3 regions of the Paenibacillus sp. JZ16 genome follow, and region 3 is predicted to be linked to each of the others. Evidence: predicted binding sites of a transcription regulator. Region 3 holds the regulator's gene; each other region holds the start of a gene.
The links. Region 3 encodes LexA, which represses DNA repair genes until DNA is damaged. Its sites were predicted from a motif close to CGAACATATGTTCG; they were not measured.

Region 1: the regulator LexA is predicted to act here: its motif matches at 2,316-2,329, upstream of addB (helicase-exonuclease AddAB subunit AddB).
Region 2: the regulator LexA is predicted to act here: its motif matches at 3,986-3,999, upstream of BJP58_RS30540 (YhjD family protein).

What each region holds. Positions count from the first base shown of each region.
Region 1 is NZ_CP017659.1:6,508,615-6,516,300, reverse strand. Features, by position in the region: gene addB (helicase-exonuclease AddAB subunit AddB) at 1-2,129, opposite strand, end outside; gene BJP58_RS29075 (class I SAM-dependent rRNA methyltransferase) at 2,436-3,809, opposite strand; gene BJP58_RS29070 (Na/Pi cotransporter family protein) at 3,964-4,935, shown strand; gene BJP58_RS29065 (NUDIX hydrolase) at 4,932-5,387, opposite strand; gene mtaB (tRNA (N(6)-L-threonylcarbamoyladenosine(37)-C(2))-methylthiotransferase MtaB) at 5,474-6,817, opposite strand; gene BJP58_RS29055 (RsmE family RNA methyltransferase) at 6,820-7,590, opposite strand; gene BJP58_RS29050 (site-2 protease family protein) at 7,663-7,686, opposite strand, start outside.
Region 2 is NZ_CP017659.1:6,834,680-6,842,365, forward strand. Features, by position in the region: gene BJP58_RS30525 (polysaccharide deacetylase family protein) at 1-140, shown strand, start outside; gene BJP58_RS30530 (glycosyl hydrolase family 18 protein) at 170-1,258, shown strand; gene BJP58_RS30535 (YhgE/Pip domain-containing protein) at 1,389-3,536, opposite strand; gene BJP58_RS30540 (YhjD family protein) at 3,567-3,953, opposite strand; gene BJP58_RS30545 (Crp/Fnr family transcriptional regulator) at 4,136-4,645, shown strand; gene hmpA (NO-inducible flavohemoprotein) at 4,828-6,033, opposite strand; gene BJP58_RS30555 (YitT family protein) at 6,521-7,213, shown strand; gene BJP58_RS30560 (DUF2188 domain-containing protein) at 7,283-7,465, opposite strand; gene msrA (peptide-methionine (S)-S-oxide reductase MsrA) at 7,597-7,686, opposite strand, start outside.
Region 3 is NZ_CP017659.1:7,154,373-7,162,058, forward strand. Features, by position in the region: gene glnA (type I glutamate--ammonia ligase) at 1-1,000, shown strand, start outside; gene BJP58_RS32145 (RNA polymerase sigma factor) at 1,284-1,820, shown strand; gene BJP58_RS32150 (hypothetical protein) at 1,813-2,601, shown strand; gene lexA (transcriptional repressor LexA) at 2,690-3,316, opposite strand; gene BJP58_RS32160 (LysM peptidoglycan-binding domain-containing protein) at 3,492-3,863, shown strand; gene BJP58_RS32165 (DUF896 domain-containing protein) at 4,129-4,335, shown strand; gene BJP58_RS32170 (hypothetical protein) at 4,497-5,021, shown strand; gene BJP58_RS32175 (HAD family hydrolase) at 5,064-5,855, shown strand; gene BJP58_RS32180 (FixH family protein) at 6,140-6,544, shown strand; gene BJP58_RS32185 (cupin domain-containing protein) at 6,645-7,181, opposite strand; gene metH (methionine synthase) at 7,351-7,686, shown strand, end outside.

The DNA.
Region 1 (7,686 bases), 650 kb from region 3:
AACAATGGGACCTCTTCCATCTGAAACATCAGCTTCAAATGGCGGATGACCTCGGATGGCAGCAATGTCTTGCCTTCATCGTCCGCCGCAGGATAGCTGACCCACAGCTGATTACTAGCCGAAGTCAGAGCATTATAAATCAGGAACCGTTCATCCAGCAGTCTGCGGGATATGCTTGGAGCAAGCTCCAAGCCGCGGTCTTCGAGCTGAACACGCTCCGGTTCTGTCAGGATCCCATCGTCCTGGAACTGGGCTGGGAGAACACCATCATTAATGCCGAGCAGAAAAGCATATTTCACCCCGCCCGTCCGTGTCCGATCCATGCTGCCGATCAGCACTTGATCCAGAGAAGGTGGCACCAGAGCCATTTTCATCTCCGTAAGTCCCGTACCCAGCACGCCCGTGAACAATTCGGTGCTGAGCTTCTCCGTACCCATCATCTCCACAATCTGATCGAGCAGGTCAAGCACTGCCCCCCATACCTGGCGATGCTCCCTGGCTTCCTCAGGACGCCCGGCATCCAGGGCAGCGCGGCTTAACAGCTCGAGCTTCTCAGGAACAGCGGCTTCCTCCAGAAGCCGGTAGACTGCCGTGCTCTGATCCATCGCATTCGTTGCCTTCTTCATCCGCTTCTCAAACGCATGCAGCGGCTCCGTAATCACCTTTCTGGCATACTCAATCGCCTGCATCCCATGCGGATTTCGCACCTCACTCTCTCCGTCTTCTAATGAGAGACTTGGAATTCCCTTCCAAGGGCGTCCATCCGTCCAGCGTGTGCCCTGGATTCCGGAAGCCAGCACATGGTTTTCCAGACGGTCCATGTCCTCACGGGTAAGCGATCCGTCCAGCGGCAGCAGCAGATCCGTCTTCACACAGCGGAATACGTCCTCATAACGCCAGCGGCGTCCGATGATATCCAGCGCAGAGCGAATAAATTCGACCAGCGGATGATGGAGCTCGCTTCGCTTCTGATCCAGAAAATAAGGAACGCCGTGTTCCCTGAACAAAGGACCTATCAGATGCTCATATTCTCCCATATTCCGGACAAACACGGCCATTTCCCGGTATCTTGCCCCTTCTTCTCGAGCGAGACGCACCATTTCGCGTACAGCCCCTTCAATTTCAGCCCGGCGGTGACTGGCAGCATGCAGAAGAAGACCTGCCCTGCTGCCGTCCGGATGGCTCACTGTAACTCCGTCACGGGCAGCTTCCGTCCAACGTTTCTTCCGATCATAACCGCGCTCGAGATGAGCAAGCAGAGGGGACTCTTGAAACCGCGGAAGAACATCGGGTTGCAGAATACGATGCTCCATATCCAACCCCATCTCATCGGCAATGCCTTCAAGCTTTATGTACGTCACCGCGGTAGGATGAAAGAGATCCAGCTCATGCGGAACATTCCCGTTCGTATAAGGCTTGTCCAGTGTCAACGCAATCGTTACGCGGTTGGCATGCGTCATAATTTCCCGGAGCACCCGGTACTCCTGCGGCGTAAAGCCATGGAAGCCATCGATCCAAATGTCCGCGCGCTTGATATACTCTGATTGGGTCACGCCCTCTGCCAATGAGGCCAGCGTATCTTCCTCATCCATGTAGAACCTTGAAATCTCAAGCTCAAAATCGCGAAAAACCGTTACGATGTCCTCCAGCTTGCGCCGAAGCATCGGAGAATTCCCAGAGCCTGACAGCATCTGTCCCAGCTGCTCCTCCACGCAGGCAGCATCAATGCAATAGCGCTTCATTTCTGTATACAGCTCGCTCAGCTTACCGACAAATCCATGCTGCTCTCCCGAAGCACCGAACAATTGAAGCTCTTCTTTGCGCCTCCGCAAAATTTTGTACAGCAGCATGCGCTTGCCTTCTTCGCTGATCGCCACCTTCGCGGCCCCGCCGGTTTCTTGCATGACACGGTAAGCCAGTCGACGGAAACTGAGCACTTGCGCGCGCATCATCCCGCGAATGCCTCCCGCATTAACGAGTGCATGCTCCGCTTCATAGGACCCTTGCTCGGGAACGATCAGTATCATCGGATTCCCCTTGGGATCTTGCTCCAATCGCTCGATCATCTCTTGGCGGATCGACGTGCTCTTGCCGCTGCCCGACCTGCCAATAACAAATTGAATGCTCATGCTATGCCTCCTTTACATCGTCTCCGAAAAGGACTCCTTCACCCTTCAAAACAGCTGCGTTTCCGGTGAAATCATGCCCTTGAATCTATTAGTCAAATGCATCAAAATTCATATAAAATCCCTGTCTTGGTTCGTTCTCTATCAAAAAAGATGCTGATTACTAGTATAGCATAAGTATCGTTTGATGGAACATACGTTTGGATTTCATTCCCATTCCAAATTATTGCGGGCATACAAAAAAAGGACCCTGCCATTGTGGTTCACCCACCATGGCAAGATCCTTCGCTTCTACCGTGCTGCTGCACTTTAAAGTTTCGATTTGCTGCGCACTTCAAACACGGCAAATTTCAAATAATGCCCCTCGTCGACCCCGAGAATTTGCGGATGATCCTTGCCAGCCGCACGCCATTCCACGAGTCTCAGAATTTTTCCGGCGTCTTTTGCCGCATCCTGAATGGTCTCCAGGAACAAATCCGGCCGCATATGGTACGAGCAGCTTGCCGTAACCAAATAACCGCCCTCATTCACCAGTTTCATGCCATGAAGATTGATGTCCTTATATCCGCGGCAAGCCCCTTTAACGGCAGACCTGGTTTTGGCAAAAGCCGGCGGGTCCAGAATAACCACATCCCAGGAACGTCCGCCTCCTGCGGTCAGCGGTTTGGAGGTATCCACTTTCTGATCCCCTTGCGCACGCAACTCGCGTTCCTCCAGCCCTTTTACCTGATTGCGCAAATATTGGAAGGCATCGTCCACTACAAACTCCACGCGATCCTGGAATCCGTTCAATTCCACATTCTCTTTGGCGCTTTCAATGGCATGCTCCGATATGTCAAGGCAGGTCACTTTCTTGGCGCCATAAAGGCAGGCATGCAGCGTGAAACTTCCCGTATGCGAAAAGCATTCCAGCACCGTGGCTCCATCCCAATAAGGAAAAGTAACTTCCTTTCCGCTTTTGTTCACCGGTAAGGTCTTCTTCTCACCGTCTCGTTCCACCGTCTGGAGCGTGATCCCGCTGCGGCTTCCCCAACCATTCATTAACGGTTTAATGGATGCCCGGTTCTCGCGCTGATCAAAGAAATATCCCGTCTTCTGGCCTTCTTCGATATCCACCTTGATCTTTAGGCCGTTCTCCGTCACCGTGACGTGGCGAGGACATTCCCCGTATAGAATACCCGTGCGCTGCTCCAGCCCTTCCAGTTCGCGGATGGACACGTCGCTTCGTTCATAGATTCCTTTCGGCTGGACCACCTCGACAAGCGCGTTCACGATGTCCTCACGGCAGCGATCCATCCCCAGCGTCAGCAGCTGCATGACCAGTACGTCATCAAAACGGTCCACAATCAGCCCCGGCAGAAAATCCGCCTCGCCATATACCAGCCGGTAGGCGTTCTCATCTCCGATAAACCGTTCCCGGTGTTTCAGGCATTCCTGAAACCTGGCGGCGAAAAAAGCCTTGTCCATCGTCTCAACGGGCTCGTACGAAACGGTGCGTACGGTGATTTGCGATTGCGGGTTGTAATAACCGGAGGCGAGAAAGCGGCCTTGATGGTTTAGTACCGATACAATATCCCCCGGCTTGGGTTCACCTTCAACAGAGGCAATCTCGCTTTTATAAACCCAGGGATGCCCCTGCTCCAGTCTCTTTTTTCGACTGCGCTCCAAAATTACCGATGGCACTGTATTTCACTCCTTAAGTTATCCCTGGCCATTTCCATAGGCATGCATGTCCGCCAAGGGTCATATACGTAATTAAGAAAAAAAGTTTATCGCCGGACTTTCACAGCAGCGGATGCTTCATATCCCCGCTTTATTTCACAAAAAGGAGAACATCATGCTATCCTCACTCTGGTTTCCCATCTGTTATGGTCTTGTCCTGTTCCTGTTCGGCATGAAGGTCATGGAGGTTGCCCTTCAACGCTGGGCCGGTCCGCTGCTGCATAAGTGGCTCCATAAAGCGACATCTACGCCCCTTAAGGGCATGATCGCCAGCACGGCGGTTACGGCGCTGCTGCAAAGCAGTACCGCCGTAACCGTGCTGGCAATCGGTTTTGCCAATGCCGGATTGTTAAGCCTCGCCGGTACCCTGGGCGTTATTCTCGGCACGAACATCGGCACAACGGTAACCACCGAGCTCATCAGCCTCCAGATTGGACAAGCCGCCATGCCGCTGCTTGTCCTCTCGCTAATGCTATGGGTCGGGGCCGTACTCATCAGCGAGCGCGCGCCTTCGAGCTACGACAAGTTAAAAAACAACTTGATCCGCAGCCAGTTTTTATGCCTTGCTGTCGCCGGATTCTCGCTGGTGCTGCTTGCTATACAATTCATGCAATCCATCGGCCCGACCCTTCAAAGCCTCGGTGTGTTCCAATGGTTCCTGGACCAGGCTTCGCGGAGCGTCCTCTGGGGCATTGCAGCCGGAACGATATTGACTGCTCTGATGCACAGCAGTGCCGCTGTCATCGCTATGGCTATGGGGCTTGCAGCCAGTGGCGCCCTGCCTCCGGAGATCGGCGTTGCCATCGTTCTTGGCTCCAATGTCGGCACCTGCGCCACAGCGCTTATAGCAGCCATCGGCAGTACCCGAGCAGGGCGATTCGTGGCATGGTCCCATATGGGGCTGAATATCGGCGGAGTCCTGCTCTTTACCCCGTTCATATCGGGCTTAACTGCCGTATCCGGATGGTTAGCAGCGGATCCGGCCGGGCAAATCGCCCATGCGCAAACCTTGTTTAATATCGTATGCTCGCTTATCGCGCTCCCACTATGCTATCTGCCCTTCTGGAACAAGCGGGCACAGACCTAAAATTTCATATCTTCATCCGCAGGAACGCTAACCTCGAGCAGCGTTAGCGCTTTACGCAGGATGATATCATTATTATTATATCCGTTGCTGCGCTGCTTCCTCCATGCGGCCAAAGGCTCGAACCAGTCCACCCCGTTGATTTCCTCGATTTGGGGTTTTAAGCTGCCTTTTTCTGCCTTAACCAGATAGTAATGAACTTCCTTGTCCACCTGGCCGAACTCGGGATGATGGTATTTATATGCAATAATGTCCACTGGAGAGGTGATGGATCCGACTATACCTGTCTCCTCGCAAATCTCTCGAAGTGCCGTTTGCTCGACGGTTTCACCGGCTTCCATCTTGCCTTTGGGAAGCGAGGTTTTTCCATAACGGTCCAAAATAAGCTGGATCTGAAGCGCCCCTTCATGATGACGGTATACCACGCCGCCTGCGGAAATCTGTGTATATGTCATGTCCTATTCCTCCTTCATGTACAACAAGGATTCCACTTCCGGTAGCCAGGAAATGAAATCCTTGTCTGGTATGGCCGCTATTGGAATTACTGGGCAGCTGCCTTTAGTCCATGATCCATGACGCTGAGGAGTTCACCCTCGCATTCATTCACACCGGCTTTGGTTACTTTTACGCGGCACAGTTTGCCTTCGAGATCAGGCGATCCGTTGAATACAAGCTGCAGGTAATTATCGCTGTACCCCTGCATCTTTCCGCCGTTAGGAGCTCCCTTGTATTCGCGCTCCGGTATCACTTCCAGAATCTGACCCACAAAACGTTCAGCATAAGCAAGCTGCAACTGCTCTGACAAGTCAATCAAATCATGCACACGTGCATTCTTCACTTCCTCGTCCACCTGATCCTCCATCCGTGCCGCCGGCGTGCCGGTACGCTTCGAATACGGGAATACATGCATCTCGGAGAACTGAATTGCCTTCATCAGATCATAACCGTTACGGAACATCTCGTCGGTTTCGCCAGGGAAGCCAACGATAACGTCCGTCGTAATACCTACATCGGGCATCGCTTGACGAATCAAGCCCATCTTGTTATAGAACTCTTCGGTTGTATATTTACGGCGCATCCGTTTCAGTACCGTATCATCCCCCGCTTGCAGCGGAATATGAAGGTGGCGGCACATTTTACTGGAGCGGTTCAGCACATCCAGCATCTTCTCATCGATCTGGCTTGCTTCGATGGAGCTGATGCGGATCCGTTCCAAACCGTCTACCCGGTCAAGATCCCACAGCAAATCGGACAATCTGTAATCTTCAAGATCATCTCCGTACCCGCCTGTGTGAATACCGGTCAGCACGATTTCCTTATAACCCGCTCCAACCAACTGATGCGCCTGTTTGATGATGCTCTTCGGATCACGGCTGCGTGACAAACCGCGGGACCAAGGGATAATGCAGAACGTACAGAAGTTGTTGCATCCGTCCTGGATTTTCAGAAATGCACGAGTGCGTTCTGCGAAATCCGGAACGTCCATTTCCTCAAATACCCGGGTCTTCATAATATTGCGAACAGCATTAATCGGCTGACGCGTCTTTTCAATATCATGGATGAAATCCATGATTTTATCGCGATCCTGGTTCCCGATCACAAGATCCACACCCGGTATATCCAGAATTTCTGCAGGCGAGGTCTGGGCGTAGCAGCCCGTTACAGCCACGATGGCCTCGGGATTGCGGCGAACCGCGCGTCTGATCATCTGACGGCTCTTCTTATCCCCTGTATTGGTAACGTGGCAGGTGTTAATCAAATAAACATCTGCGGTTTGTTCGAAGTCCACCTGGTCGTAGCCTTCATTTTTGAAGTATTGCCAGATGGCCTCGGTATCGTAAAAATTGACTTTGCAACCCAACGTATAAAACGCTACGGATGGCATGTTCAAACGCCCCCCATTTCTCCAGATTCATATAGTGCGCAGGCAAGCGCCGTCATGCCGGCAGTCTCGCAGCGAAGGATCCGTCTTCCAAGTCCAACGGATACGGCTCCTGCATCTTCGGCTGCTCGGCATTCCTCTTCCGTAAAGCCGCCCTCGGGTCCAACGACCAGCAGCAAGCTCGCCTTCTCGGCCGAATTCGACAGCGCCTGCTCTACAAAAGGCTTCAGCACGTCCCTCAGCTGGGAGCCATGCTCTTTTTCATAACAAAAATATACGGCATCATAGCCGGAAAACGCTGCAAGCAGATTTTTCCAAGGCAGAGGCTGTTCAACAGACGGTATCCGGTTACGATGCGCCTGTTCAGCCGCCTCTTTCGCAATCTTGCGCCAGCGCTCCAGCCGCTTTCCTTCCTTCTTGGCATCGTACTGAACAATCGTTCTGTCCGATAAAAAGGGCACAAAGGACACCGCGCCGATCTCGGTACACTTTTGGATGACGGTCTCCATCTTATCGCCTTTCGGCAAGCTTTGAGCGATGCTCACTTGCAGACGCGGTTCCTGGGTCATCTCCATGGGTTCAATTACAATTGCAATGACACTGGCCGCCTCGATGCTTTCAATCTCCACCATGGCTTCGCGGGATGCCCCATCGCTTACAATCAATTTATCACCAAGCCTGCCTCGCATGACCTTGGTAATATGACGGGCGTCATCGCCCGTAATCTCAACACGGTCTCCCTCGAATTGTTCGGGAGTGACAAAATATCGCTGCATCTTTAACCTCACCTAACTCCAAAATCGCCAAACCCCATCATACAACTTTTCGTGCTAACTGACCAGAGTAAATCAGAGCCGGTAACCGCCGGTCAT
Region 2 (7,686 bases), 320 kb from region 3:
ATGTCACCATAACATCTGAGTCTGCGGGCGGCGATCGGAAGCTGCTGTTTACGAACAAGCCGTCCGGACTGACCGGAGTCCTGACAGGCGTGCAGAGAAGTTTGAACCGGGCGGTTGACTGGGCTGTGGAGACCTTTTAAAATTCGGATGGCGTAGGACGTGAACAAGAATGAAGAATCGCAGGAGGAAATGGGCAGGAGCAGTGGTGCTGATGGCTTTGTGCGCTGCTGTCTCCTTCTGGTGGCTGCGCACCGAAGAGCAGGAGAAAGCACTGCAGGCTCAGATACCGCAAACGGGAGTAAAGCTGTCTGCCTGGATTACGGATTGGCAGTGGAGGACGGGTATAACCGATATGGAGCAGCTCGGCAGCGAGCTTGAAGAGATCCATTTTTTTGCAGCCTACTTCAATCATAAAGACGAACTCCATTTTACTTCGGATTTTCGGGAGGGGCTGCCTGAATTTCAGGAGATTTCCCGGAAAGGGGAGCAGCTTCGCCGGGTCCTGACCATCGTAAACGATCGCTTCGATACCGATGGGACGGCGGATCAGAAGGATCCTGAGCTCATCTCCCGGATCGTGGCTACTCCGGAAAGCCGCAGCCAGCATATCGGGCACATTCTGGCTGTAGTATCCCAGCATGGCTTTCGTGGCGTGGAGCTGGATTACGAAAAGGTACGCAAGGAAGATTGGGCGAATTTATGCGCTCTGTACAAGGAGCTGTATGAACGTTTACAAGCGGAGGGTTTCTCTCTTCGAATCGTCCTGGAGCCGGGGATCTCCCAGTCATCCTTGGAGTTGTTGCCGGCAGGCCCGGATTATGTCCTGATGGCATATAACTTGTACGGAGGGCATAGCGGACCGGGGCCGAAGGCGGATCATGCCTTGATCAGAAAGCTGGCGGACAAACTGCGCAGGATTCCGGGAGACCATGCCATCGCACTGTCGGTTGGAGGGTTTGATTGGGCGAAGAACGGCAAGGTTGTCTCTTTAACGGAAAAGCGTGCGGTGGAGCTGGCACATTCCATCTCGGAAGTGCCGAAGCGGGATTCTTCAAGCGGTGCCCTGTATTATGAATATACGGACGAGCAAGGCATCGGCCATACGGTATGGTATGCAGATGGTATGACCATTGCCGGCTGGATGGATACGGCGACAGATACGGGTGTTTCGAAGATTGCGATCTGGCGGCTTGGGGATATGGAAGAGGATACGTTGAAACAGCTGAAGGAATACCATCAGCAATCCCAACATAAGTGAATCTTATATGAAAAAAAGGACATCCCATGGCTCTAGGAAGCCGCTTGGGGTGTCCTTTTGCATAAAGGTTGACTCAAGTTGTAATCAGGCAGTCTTTCTGTTCGGATATACGCTCCGAAAGGGGGCAGGATTAATGGATGAGTTTCGAGGCTCTCGCTTTACGGACAAGACCGCCGCTGGCCCGGTTGATCGGCTTCTTGAGCGCAATCCCGATCATCAGCGCAATTGCGGCAAAGATCAGCATGAACAGGACATCCCGGATGACAATATCCCATAGAATGCCGCCAACGGCTTCCCGCATCATGCTAATGGCGTAGGTGAACGGCAGATACGGATGCAATGCCTGGAAGAAGGGCGGCGTCATCTGGATCGGGAACGTTCCGCCCGCGCCTGCGAGCTGCAGCACGAGAAGTACGATGGCCATCGCTTTTCCGACATTGCCGAATACGGACACCAGCGTATACACAATCAGCATGAAGATGGAGCTGATCAGCAGCGCAAACAGGATGAACCAGCCCGGATTCACCACATAGGTCCGCAGCAAATAGATATCTCCCAGGGTGACGAATAGCGCTTGGAACAGGGCAATGGTGAGAAAGGTTAAATAGCGTCCGAAGTAAACCTCGATGCTGCGGAAGCTTCTCTCTTCATCATGAACCTCAACGGAGAGCAGGGAAACGAGCAGCAGGGCACCTACCCACAAGGATAAAGTCGTGAAGAAGGGAGACATGGCGGACCCGTAGTTCGGGATCGGATACAGGCGATTCTCTTCCAGCGTTACAGGCTCGGCAAAAAACTGGCTTTCGAGCTCGAAATTATTTTGAAGCAAATCAATAACCTCTTGGATATCTCCCTCAGCTTCCATCTCACGGAGCCGATTCGCCAGCTGCGTAATCCGAAGCTCGGCCTCCGGCAGACGGCTTTGAGCAAGCTGTACTTCTTCTCCGCCTACTTTAAGGCCTTTCCGGGCGTCTTTGAGCAAATGCTGAATGTCGGGGACGCTGGCAAGTGCCTGGGTCAGCTCCTGCTGCACGCGCTTAGCCGTGTCTGCGCCCGAGGTGAAGGCTTTGCTTATCGCTGGACCGATCTCCGTATCGTAGCGGCTTAACAGCGTGTTGGTCAGTCCCGTAATATCATCGTTCAGCTTTTTCAACTTATCGATGGAATCTGCTGGCGCTTCTTCTCCCCGTTCCACGGCTTGGGCTATGGTTTGCAGCACGGATTGAGCTGAGGTCCATCGTGCGGCAATATCCTCGAGCTTGGCCGCCCCGGAAGCTGCTGCCGGGGAGATGGAGCCCAGCCGCTTGAACAATTGACCCAGCCGGGCGGCTGCTCTCGCTGCGGTCTCTGCGCGTTCCTGCGCAGCGTTCAGGCGGCTGGCAAGCTCCTTCGGGTCAATGTCGGCTTGCCCTAGAGCGTCCAGCACTTGCGAGAGCGCTCCGGTGGTTGCAGCCAGTACCTCCAAGTCCTGACGCAGAGTTGGCTCCAGCGATTTCGAGGCACCGGCGGCCTGATTCGCGAACTCCGCCAGCGCACCGGCCATGGCCTTGCCGTCCGTGGCAATTCCTTCAAGGCGAGGCAGGGCGGCGTCGGCTTGCTGAACCAATCGGTTGGCCAGTTTAATATCTTGTGCAGCTGTGCCCACCGCTTCATTGAGCTCCGGAAAGCTTTTTTCGAGCCGGAACAGAAGGCTTCGGACTTTATTGATGGCCGGGAGCTGGTTCTCGATCTCAATCCCGAGCGTGTTGAAAATCTCGAAGATGGTGCCGTTGGCGGTTTTGATGAAATTTTTGCTGATTTCCTCCACAACACCGGATGCACCCTGGGCCGTCACTTTGGGAGAAATGGCGTTGATTTTTTCGTTCGTATAATAGAGGATCTGAGCTTTGACAGGCTCATTGGTCAGCACGGTGCCGATCCGGGCAGAGAAGTTCTCCGGAATAATGATAGCGGCATAATCATCGCCGCGCCGTACACCCTGAATGGCGTTCTTGCTATCCTCCGTAAAACGCCACCCCAGCTTCTCATTGTGATGGAGGGACTCCACGATTTCTTTTCCCAGGTTAATGGGCTGATCGCGGAGGGTGGTGCCTTTATCCAGGTTGGCAACGGCAATGGAGACGCCGGAGGTCTGGCCGTAGGGATCCCAGGAGGCCTCAATGTTAAACCAGGCATACAGAGAAGGAAGAATAGCGAGCCCTACGATGATGACGCCTGCAGCCCAATTACGGATGATTCTATGGATATCGGCAGAATATATGTGGAAGATATTCTTCATGGAGCGCTCCTGTCTTGTACGTAGTTGGTGCTAGTATGCCGCCAAATCCGTGCCAAGATACGAAACGAGCCGATCCTTTATCTCTTCCTTGAAGGAGTGCCATTCGCAGAGCAGAGAGCCATCATATCCGCGGCATAAATACTGGACACGCAGCCCTTCCTCGGCTGTACCGCTCTGACTATGAATCCGGATGCCGCGCCTTCTCATTTGTTGTTGTAGGAACCAGGCATGATCCGAATATCCTTTTTTAATGAGCTGCAGATTTAAGATATAGAGCTCACCCATTTTCAGTTGAAGGGTCTTGAGAATCTGAATATCCCGCTCGAGAACAGACTGAATGAAGTGATGCAGCAGATAATCTCGGATCAGGGCTTCGTCTTCTAGTGAAGGCGGAGGAGGAGTGGAAGGTTTCATCATAAGAGACACATCCTCAAACATGAATAAATACAGGAACATATGTTCTATTATACACATGGTATGCCAACAATATACGGTGCGCAACCATTAATTTCTGGTAATTGTTATTTGCCTCCAGTGGATTCATGACGGCATATCGTTTACACTCCTGATAACTGCATTCATCAGGAGGCGATTCATTAATGATTCTTCATAAAGGCGAAATACTGTTCAGGCAAGGAGATAGCGGCGATCATCTATATCACATCCGGAGCGGATTGTTCAAGGTGACCCGTCTCCATCCGAATGGCAATATGGTGCTTTTCAATATTTTATATCCCGGTGAAACGGTGCCGCACCATTCCCTGATCAGCCCGAAGGAGACACATGGAACGGCGATCGCTCTGATCCAGAGCGAAGTGGAGGTCATATCGGCTGAAGCGTGGTACCGCCAGCTTGCGGAGGATCCGCAGAAACCGCTCGAGGTTGCCAGATTGCTGCAGGAAAAGGTGCGGTTCATGCAGATGAGGCTGGATCACTTGACGGTCGGAGGACCTGCGGAGCGGCTTGAGCTGCTGATCCAGTGGCTGGATGAGTATTCACAGGGAATACACTTGACCGAGTATCTGACGCAGGAAGAGATCGGACAGCTGATCGGCGTGAGGAGAGAAACGGTAAACCGGCTGCTGCGGGAACAGGGCAAGCATATCTAGTTCCGAAATATTGAGGACGGTATGAACGCCAAGGTACATAGTTTTATAAATTGCGCATGACCAGAACTGGCATATGGTTATCTTCTTCGCTGGATAATAGTCGACAGCAAGCGTGTTCCATCTAAAAAGGGTGCCTGTCTTTATGCAAGACAGGCACCCTTTGATTGTGTAATACGGTTATTTTAATCTTCCAATGTACCAGCCGGGCCGAAAAATTCATAATGAATTCGGTCCGAAGGTACCTCCATCGATTTCAAATGATTGTTCACGGCTCGCATGAACGGAACGGGGCCGCAGAAGTAGAAGTCGGCCTTGTCATCAACGGTTTTGCGCAGGAAATCAAGATCAATATAGCCTGCTTGGTGACACTGATCCTCCGATTCCGGTTGTTCATAAATGACATAAGAGGTTAGCTGCGGATATTTGGAGGCAAGCGCATCGATGTGAGCTTTCATCGCATGCTGGCTGCCGCACTTGGCCGCATGAATAAAGGTTACGTTCCGGTCAGGCTGTTCCAGCAGCACGGTTTCGAGCATGGCCACCATCGGGGTTAAACCGACGCCGCCGCTGATCAAGACAAGCGGAAGATCGCTGTCCGTATCCAGCGTAAAGGTACCGGCCGGAGCCGTGACCTCAAGAACGGTCCCAACCTCGGCATGACGGTGCAGCCAAGTGGAGACGACGCCTGCGGGCTTTCCTTCCAGTTCATCCTCACGCTTGACCGTAATTCTGTAGTAAGGCTGACCCGGTGCGGATGAGAGACTGTAATGACGATTATGATAATAGGCTTCACCTTCGGGTTTCACCCGGAGCGTGATATATTGACCGGGTTGATAAGCGGAAATCTCGCCGCCGTCTTGCGGGACCAGATAAAAGGAAGTGATAACGGAGCTTTCTTCCACCTTCCGGTCAATGACGAAATTGCGGTATCCGCTCCAGCCGCCGGCCTCGTTCGCGGCTTGTTGGTACATATCCGCTTCAATGCCAATGAAGACATCGGCAATAGCCCCGTAAGCTTCGGCCCAGGCCTCGATAATTTCGGGCGTTGCAGCGTCTCCCAGCACTTCCTTCATTGCGGCGAGCAGCGTTTCGCCAACGATTGGATAGTGCTCGGGCAAAATGTTTAATGCCCGGTGTTTGTGTCCGATCTGCTTAACAACCGGGACGATCGCTTCAAGACGGTCGATATGGGCTGCGGCGGCGTATACGGCATTGGCAAGGGCAAAGGGCTGTTTTCCTTCTCGTTGATTCGCATGGTTGAATATGTTAAGAAGCTCCGGATGATGATGAAACAATTTTTGGTAAAATGCAGTCGTAATTGCCGTTCCATGTGTTTCAAGAACAGGAACGGTCGATTTAACGACCTCAATCGTATGCTGGCTTAACATGCAGACTCCCCCTGATTCATAATTCGAATTCGTATTCGATTTAAGTATAGACAAGGGAAGAAGGGGTATTTGTGATTTAAGTCACATCGGATTTAGCGAATATGTGAACAGAACGGCGATATTTTATGGAGGGAGTTCTGAAAGCGAGTTTTTTTACATATTTTATATATATATTCCAGTTCATTCTAGCCAGCTGTTTAGCTTGTATGCCAACTGTGTTATAATAATGTAAGCAGTCTAATTAAAACGAGAAAGGATCAGGATACCATGTGTCCCCGAAGGACGAATCCCCAAAGGACGATTTGGAAACGTTATGATCTCTCATACACATAGCTTCCTTCGTAGAGCGAAGTCGGACGTCAGAAGACAAGGACGGTCTCTTACGAAAGGATGGGAACTATGGTTCGAAGGATGAACTCCTCCAGGTTGCCTCTATGTAGAGATTGGCCTATGTCTGACCAATCTACTACGACAAGAGGGATCCTGTATGAGGAAAAGACAAAACACAATTATCACCATGTCGGCGATGTTGTTCGGAACGTTTTTAATGGCTTTTACGTATTATCACATTAATTTTCACAATCATTTAACCGAAGGCGGCTTTGTCGGCCTTGCACTGCTTGGCAAATATGCGCTTGATATTCCGCCCGCATTAAGTATGGTCCTCATGGACATACCGGTTCTGCTGGTTGCCTTATTCATCAAAGGTCGGAAGTTCATTATCAATACCGTAGTTGCGGCGAGCATGTTCACCTTGTTCTACGCATTGATCGAGCGGTATTCCACGCTTGTGATCGATCTGAATCATAACTTGCTGGCAGCCGCGCTGCTGTCCGGTTTATTGACGGGCTTTGGTGCAGGCATCGTGCTCCGTTTCGGCGGAGCGACAGGCGGTGACGACGTGATCTCCGTGCTGTTCAGCGAGTGGAGCGGGCTTAAGGTAGGGACGGTGTTTTTCCTGATGGATGCCGTAGTACTGCTATTATCGCTATTCTACATGCCATTGGTTGAAACCTTATATACTATATTAGCCGTATCGATTGCCGGACAAGTGATCACCATCACAGTGACGTACGGTACCGAGAAAACGGAAAAGAAACCGATTCGGAAGGCGGTCCGTGCCCCAAGCACTCCGGTTACTCCGAAGACAGCGCAGCATACCGTTAGCGGCCGTTCATAAGACGGTCCAACTAAGAGAAGCTCACCCGCATGCAGGGTGAGCTTCTTTCGTATGCTTATGCCCGGATTTTCACTTCTCGTCCTTCGGATGATTCTCATCCCACTCCTGTGCCTTGGCGGTGGCGATAGCGATGGCACGACCTTCATCGTAATCTTCCTCCAGCAGGGCATTGGCAATTTCCACGGCTTTATTCCTCACCCGAGGCTCCAGGTTTTTCATGGATGGCGGATAATCATGTTTGCTCCAAGGCATGTGCAATCCCTCCAGTTCATCTCTAATTCGTATGTAATGTATATTACCCCGTGCAGCCAAATTGAATAAGCGGGTTCAATCGTACCAAAAAGTGCATTGCCCTGAAGGGCAATGCACTAGGAAACTTGGATTTATTCAAACAGCTGCAAATACTCGCCGTAGCCTTCCTTTTGCATCTCTTCCTTCGGTACAAATCGGAGTGCCGCAGAATTGATGCAGTA
Region 3 (7,686 bases):
GAAGAGAGCGCTGAAAGAAGCCGAAGAGATGGGCTTCACTTCCATGAATGTCGGTCCGGAGCCTGAATTCTTCCTGTTCAAAACCGATGAAAAAGGCAACCCGACCATGGAGCTCAATGACCAAGGTGGATACTTTGACCTCGCGCCTACGGATCTTGGCGAGAACTGCCGCCGCGATATCGTATTGACACTGGAAGAGATGGGCTTCGAAATCGAAGCTTCTCACCATGAGGTTGCTCCCGGCCAGCACGAAATCGATTTCAAATATGCAGATGCGATTAAAGCAGCTGACCAGATTCAAACGTTTAAATTGGTAGTGAAGACGATCGCTCGTCAGCATGGACTGATTGCAACATTTATGCCAAAACCGCTATTCGGTGTGAACGGCTCCGGCATGCACTGTAACCAATCGCTCTTCAAAGGCGGAGAGAACGCGTTTGTCGACGAGAGTGATGAGCTTGGCTTGAGCGTAACGGCTCGGCACTATATGGCGGGTATTCTTAAGCATGCACGCGCGTTTGCCGCGATCACGAACCCAACGGTTAACTCGTACAAGCGTCTCGTGCCTGGTTACGAAGCACCTTGCTACGTTGCATGGTCTGCAAGTAACCGCAGTCCGATGATTCGTATTCCTGCGTCCCGTGGTCTCAGCACGCGCATCGAAGTGCGTAACCCGGATCCGGCGGCTAACCCTTATCTGGCTCTGGCTGTCATGCTGAAAGCAGGCTTGGACGGCGTTAAGCGCGAGCTGTCGCTCCCGGCTCCAATTGACCGTAACATCTACGTGATGACGGAAGAAGAGCGCATTGAGGAAGGCATCCCTAGCTTGCCTGCAAACCTGAAGGAAGCGCTCAACGAGTTGATCCGCAGCGAAGTCATCTCCGATGCACTCGGTGATCATGCGTTGGCTCACTTCTATGAGCTGAAAGAAATCGAATGGGACATGTACCGCACGCAAGTTCACCAATGGGAACGCGATCAGTACATTACGATGTATTAATAGAGGAATCCCTTGCGCCGTAAGGCGTGAGGGTTTTTTGTTTTTGGGGGCAGATGGTGGTGGAATGATAGTTATTCTTGTTTCACCCCCAAAATGCCCCTATTTTAGAATGGGTAGCTCATTAATAATAGTCATCATTTTGACTTATGGTTATGGAGAATCGTTCATAGAATGCAACTACTACAGAATCACCCTCTATAAGGGGAGATTCTTTTTTTTGTTTTTTTCGGAAGAGGGGAACCTTTGCTGACCTCCATGACTCTAATTAGATGAGGTGAATCGGTTGGAGCTGGAATACTTGAAGCAGATGACGGTGATGGACACACAGACACTGGATAAAATCATGAACTTGTACGGAAATGATATCTGGAATTACGCTTATTTTCTGACCAAACAGCAAGCACTGGCAGACGATATTGCTCAAGATGTGTTTATTAAAGCTTATTTTGGCATACATACATTTCGCGGTCAGGCGTCGTTAAAAACGTGGCTGCTCACGATCACACGACATACCGCGTTCCGGTACAAAAAGGCTTTTTTCTTTCGGAAAGTGACCCTTAAGGACAGACTGCACATCGATGCGTCAAGTCGGTCCGCGGAACTGGAGTATCTGGACGGGCAGTACACGGATGAAATATGGGCCATGATTATGACTTTACCCAGGAAGTTTAGGGAGGTGCTCATCTTGGACCTTTACTATGAGATGTCAATCAATCAGATTGCGGAGTTCCTTAACCTAGCGGCGGGTACCGTAAAATCCAGACTGTATCGGGCAAGGAAAAAAGTGCAGAACCTGTTAAAGGAGAATGGCGATGAATGAGGATAAACCAGACTGGTATTCCCGGGCTTCAAAGGGACCTTTTCCAAATGAAAAATTTACGGCTGAAATGAAAAAAAACGTCCAGATGTCCGTGATCCGTGACGAAGGTAGGCCTAAGCGCCGAAAGTATCTACAAGTTGGCTTTATAGGCGTGCTGCTGCTTCTGGTTATGTTACTTGCCATACAGCTGCCTTTTGACGTTGAAGAACAACAGAGAGCTGGGGATGTACCACCACATAACGAGGAGACAATTCGGGCGCAAGGCTTTACAGATCAGGGAAGGCTCAGTGTGGTTGCTGTGGAAAAGGAAAAAATCACGACACTGGGGGCTCCTAGCTGCTTCGGTATCGAAACGGACCAATCGTTTACCGGAAACTACATCGTACGGTATAGCTATAATGAAGTTACGGATGAAGTAACCACGCTGGATGATCTTACTTTTATTCAGCCAACATCAGCAGCTGTCCATATGGTTCGATTGCCGTTTCAGGATGCGGATGTATTTATACTTGCACCGCAATATCAAGACTGTCATGCCATACAAATTTACGCATTCGCCGTGGAGCATGATACGGGCAAGGCTGTGCAGCTCAGGTTTCAAGATGAATTAACGGTGTCCTATACTTCCTATTACAGACCAGGTACTGCACCCATGGTGAAAGACAATAAGCTTGTTCTGCAGTCCACGGAGGGGCCGGGTGGGGAAGGCTCGCCGGATTATAAACCTATACGGATGTATCGGCTGGATCTTAAACAAGGCATTATGCAGCAAACAAACTAGCTATGATCAAGTTTCGTGATCTATTTAGAAAAAGAAGAGGTTACCATCCAATTAAGGGAGGTAACCTCTTATTCATAGATCTATGAGATTAGTGGACATCCCGGAAGAGTCCGATTACTTTACCGAGAATCGTAACATGGTTCAGACGCAGTGGCTCGTAGGTAGGATTCTCCGGTTGCAATCGTACATGATCCTTCTCCTTATAGAAGGTCTTTACAGTTGCTTCGTCTTCCTCTGTCATCGCTACTACAATGTCGCCATTGTCTGCAGTTTGCTGCTGGCGCACAATGACGTAGTCACCGCTGTGAATCCCAGCTTCGATCATACTGTCACCGACAACCGACAACATGAAAACCTTATCGTCTCCTACATAATGCTGAGGGAGCGGGAAATAATCCTCAATGTTCTCCATGGCTGTAATAGGAACACCTGCAGTGACTTTACCAACAACAGGTACTCTGGCAATGGTGTGGGTAAACAGATTCGCGCTATCGGACTCTTCTTGGCCAAGCAGCTCGATTGCTCTTGGTTTCGTAGGGTCACGGCGAATTAGGCCTTTCTTCTCCAAACGGTCAAGATGTCCATGGACCGTTGAACTGGAAGCTAGTCCGACAGCCTCTCCGATTTCCCGGACAGAAGGCGGGTAACCCTTGCTACGAACTTCGTTGCGGATAAACTCTAAGATCGCCAGCTGGCGGCTGGATATTTTCGACATGCCGTATCAACCCCATTTAGTAACGTTTGGGAAAATTATAACATAGAACTTCCGTTCGTACAAACATAAGTTCTAAATAAAAATAGAACAAATGTTCTTTTGGGTATTGAATCAAACAAGTGTTCGTGTTAATATAAATCCATAAGAGAACACTTGTTTGGGAGATGATGATTCCATGTTGAAATACAGTACATACCGCAGCATTTATGAGAACGTTCCAGTGCAAACGATGAAGTCCCCGGAGACTTGGATCCACCAATTAAAGTCCAGAATGGCATCCATTCCTTTTATAAAGCTTTTATTCATCCTGTTGATCGTAGCTTCTTTTTGGACAGGGGCATACTCTGTTTTTGCCGGGGGGATGGACAAGCCTACTGGGGAGAAGCAGGTTATTGTTCAATATGGTGATAGTTTGTGGCGGATTGCTTCCCTTCATAAACCGGCAGATATGGATACACGAGTATATCTGGATAGCATCCGAAGAATGAACGGATTGAAAGGTCCGGATATACAGGCCGGAGAGGTGTTGTCTTTACCAGTCTGGTAATGGGATGATACTACGAGAGGCTCTTTCCTTATATATGTCTCAACTTCTCGCTTCATATTTGTAGTCTTGCCTGACGATGTGATTTCACGCAGTATAAGCGTGTTTATAATAGACGAGTATTGATTTCTTAACAATGAGGAGCCCATATATAGGCATCATATGTTCATATTTGTTCTTAATAAGAGTTTGTAAGGGCGCTGTTGCCTTGACAAGCTCTTTTTCACATGTTTAAGTTATACATGATATCGGAATTGGAGGAGAAGTCATGGACATCGATACTTTGGTTGAACGCATCAATGTACTAGCAAGAAAACAGAAGAGTGAGGGATTGACCGCGGAAGAGCTCAAAGAACGGGCTGAGCTTCGGGAAATATACCTTAACAATATTCGCAGTAACTTTAGACAACAGCTGGAATCGATCGAATGGGTTGATGAAAATGAACAAAAAGGCGGCCCGCGATTAAAGCATTAGTCGATGAACTGGCATCTGGATCTACAACAGTGGATTCAGGGACCAGATAGAAGGATAGAATTATAATACTTGGGGTGCCGATTATTCGTGGGAATCGAATACGGTAACCCCAAGTTTATATGGATTGGTAATATTTTGAAATTGAGTCCAGGGGGAACCATATGTCACGATCATGGGAAAGAAAAGTCAACAAAAATATGTCACAGCTCAACAAGCAGCGTAAGAAGCAGGGGCTGACCTCGTACCAAGGCTCTGCCGTTAATGATAAGCATGACGTGTTTAAAGGACGTAAGTATGTACTTCCGTTAGTGCTTGTTGCATTGGCTGGTTTGTATGCGCTTCTCGGAACGGCGACGTCACAGGCAGCCGGTGGAAGCAATGACGTGTTGAATTGGGTTGGTGTCAGCTTGTATATTCTGTTGGCGCTTATGATTTTCTTACGCAAGCCTTACTTGAAGATTGAGCGTGCTTCCGTATCCACGATGAAGTTCAATCGGGAACGTCGTTTGGCTGTATCCGATATCGAGAAAATCAAATTGGCTTCGGGCTCTGTTGTGATTCAAGGCAAGGGAAAAGCAGGCAACTGGGTATTCTCGCGCATGATGAATCTTTATGATACGAAAGCGATGGGCGAAAGATTGGAAGAGTTCGCAAAGACTCATCAAATTCCAGTGGAGCATAATTAACAAATAAAATAGATCACAGTGTATATGAGGAGTGGGAGAGACATGCCGATAGCTGCGGTTTTGTTTGATTTGGACGATACGTTGTTGTGGGATGAACGTAGTGTGGAAGAAGCGTTTGAAGTGACTTGCCAGGCCGGAGCGGACGAGACCGGCGTTGATGCCAAAGCACTGTTGGCCGCAGTACGGGAAGAAGCGAGAGCATTATATGAATCCTATGATACCTTTGCTTTTACCAAAATGATCGGAATTAACCCTTTTGAAGGCTTGTGGGCTAATTTTACGGCTGGATCACAGCCTGAATTCAGACAGCTGCAGGAGCTGGCACCCGTATACCGCAAGGAATCATGGCGGCGCGGACTTCAGCGCCTGGGCGTTGATAATGAAACCTTGGCCCAGACGTTGGCCGAACAATTCGCTGCTGAACGCAGAACAAGACCATACGTATATGAAGAAACGTTTGAAGTTCTGAAGGAACTGCAGGGGAATGTAAAGCTGCTGCTTCTTACGAACGGAAGCCCGGATCTGCAGCAGGAGAAGCTGGACGGTGTTCCAGAACTGGTTCCTTATTTTGATCATATCATCATATCTGGCGATTTTGGCAGAGGAAAGCCGGATGTTTCCATCTTCCAGCATGCACTCGACTTGTTAGGTGTCGAGGCGGATCAGGCCGTGATGGTAGGAGATAAGCTGACCACAGACATTAAAGGCGGAAATGCGGCTGGACTGCATACCGTTTGGATCAATCGGGTAAACCGACCTCATGATCCTTCCATTCAACCGAAGTTTGAGATCAAACATTTATCGGAGCTGCATGCCATCGTAGCATCCCTATAAACCATGCAATAAAGAGCTTACACCTGTATACTTGGTATTCTACTGTACATAGGAACAGCCATAACTGCAGAATTCTGCGGTTATCGGCTGTTTTTTTGTTGGTTATACGATCGGACTTCAACCTTGCAGCTGGCTATGATAAACGTCACACAATTGTAAGCTGCATGAGATAGAAGTAACAGAATAATGAGATATAATGGAATAGGTAACTTAACGAGGTTTGGAAATGACCATTACGTGAATGAACCAATACATAGCCCTATTTTGTAAAAGAGGTGTAGAGCATGACCCGAAAAAAAATGGCCCTAATTGCAGCTATGGTGCTGATGGCAGTTGCGCTTGCCGCATGCAATGACAGCAAGGCAGAATCCGGTGACGATGTGATGGCCGAACCCATCATCGTCGAGCTGTCTCTGACGCCGGAGAGCATTAAGGCTGGCGAGAAGGTACTGATCGAAGCGAAGGTGACGCAAGCCGGAAGTCCGGTGGAAGATGCGAACGCTGTGGAATTTGAAGTCACGCTGGAAGGCGGCGGCGTTCAGGCGAAGGTCCCGGTTAAGCATGATCAAGGCGGGGTATACAAAATGGAGAAAACCTTCGATGAGGCAGGAACCTATCGGATTGTTTCACATGTCACGGCGAGAGGACAACATTCCATGCCGTTAAAGGAACTGAAGGTAACAGAGTAACGCATCGTTAATAAATAAGGCAGCGCATGATCCGGGAAGCGGATTGTTGCGCTGCCTTATTTCATTTTCCTGTTCAATCAGCTTCCATGAGCCTTAGGGCTTATTGGAATTGAGGATCTTCTACCGGTGTGGCTACCCACCCGTTCTCCTCAATGAAAAGACGAACGGCGATGATTTGCTTGTTCTCCATCAATGTGAAGAAGTGAGGCGTGTTTTCCGGTACGGAAATGACATCGCCTGGCTCAAGCTCTACATTAAAATAACCGACATCGTCGGAGCCCTTAATAATGAAGATTCCTTTTCCGCCGACAATCGCACGGATTTCGTCTTCCGAGTGGGTGTGAACCTCTTCGAATTTTTTCAGCAGGTCCTCTATATTAGGCGTGGACTCGGATAGTGTGATGACATCCCAGATTTTGTAGCCGCGTCTTGCAGCCAAGTCACGAATTTCTTCATCAAAGATGTCCAAAATGCGCTTCTTATCGTCATCACTCAGCTTGAAATTTTCTTGAAGCGCTGCCGGGAGTTTTTCCATATTCCAGTGCTCGTAAACAACCTCTTGGTTATTCAGGAATTCCCGAACATTCTCTTCCCCAGTAATGCGTTCGTTCGTGTTGCGAATCACAATCTCTGCCATAGCTTTAACCCTCTTTCTCCCGTTGGATTAATATGTATTATAGCCCCCCTCACAGCATTTGTCATCTGCAAATGTGGATTTGTACCCATTGCAACGCAATATTTCGGCTTTTCTATTGAAAAATATTCTGATACACTAAGATTTAACGTTTTCGGGGGAGGTTTATGAGTTGAACAAGCCTAGCTTACAAGAAGTACTTAAAGAACGAATATTAATTCTTGATGGTGCCATGGGCACAATGATCCAGCAGGAGGACCTCTCAGCTGAAGATTTTGGCGGTCCGGACCTTGATGGCTGCAATGAAATGCTGGTCATTCATCGGCCGGATGTCATTCAGAAAATACATGAACAATATCTTGAAGCAGGTGCCGACCTGATTGAAACCAATACGTTTGGCGCAACCTCGGTTGTGCTTGCTGAATACGATATACCTGAACTTGCCCGAGAAATTAACCTGAAAGCGGCTCATTTGGCCCGTGCAGCGGTTGAAAAATATTCCACGCCG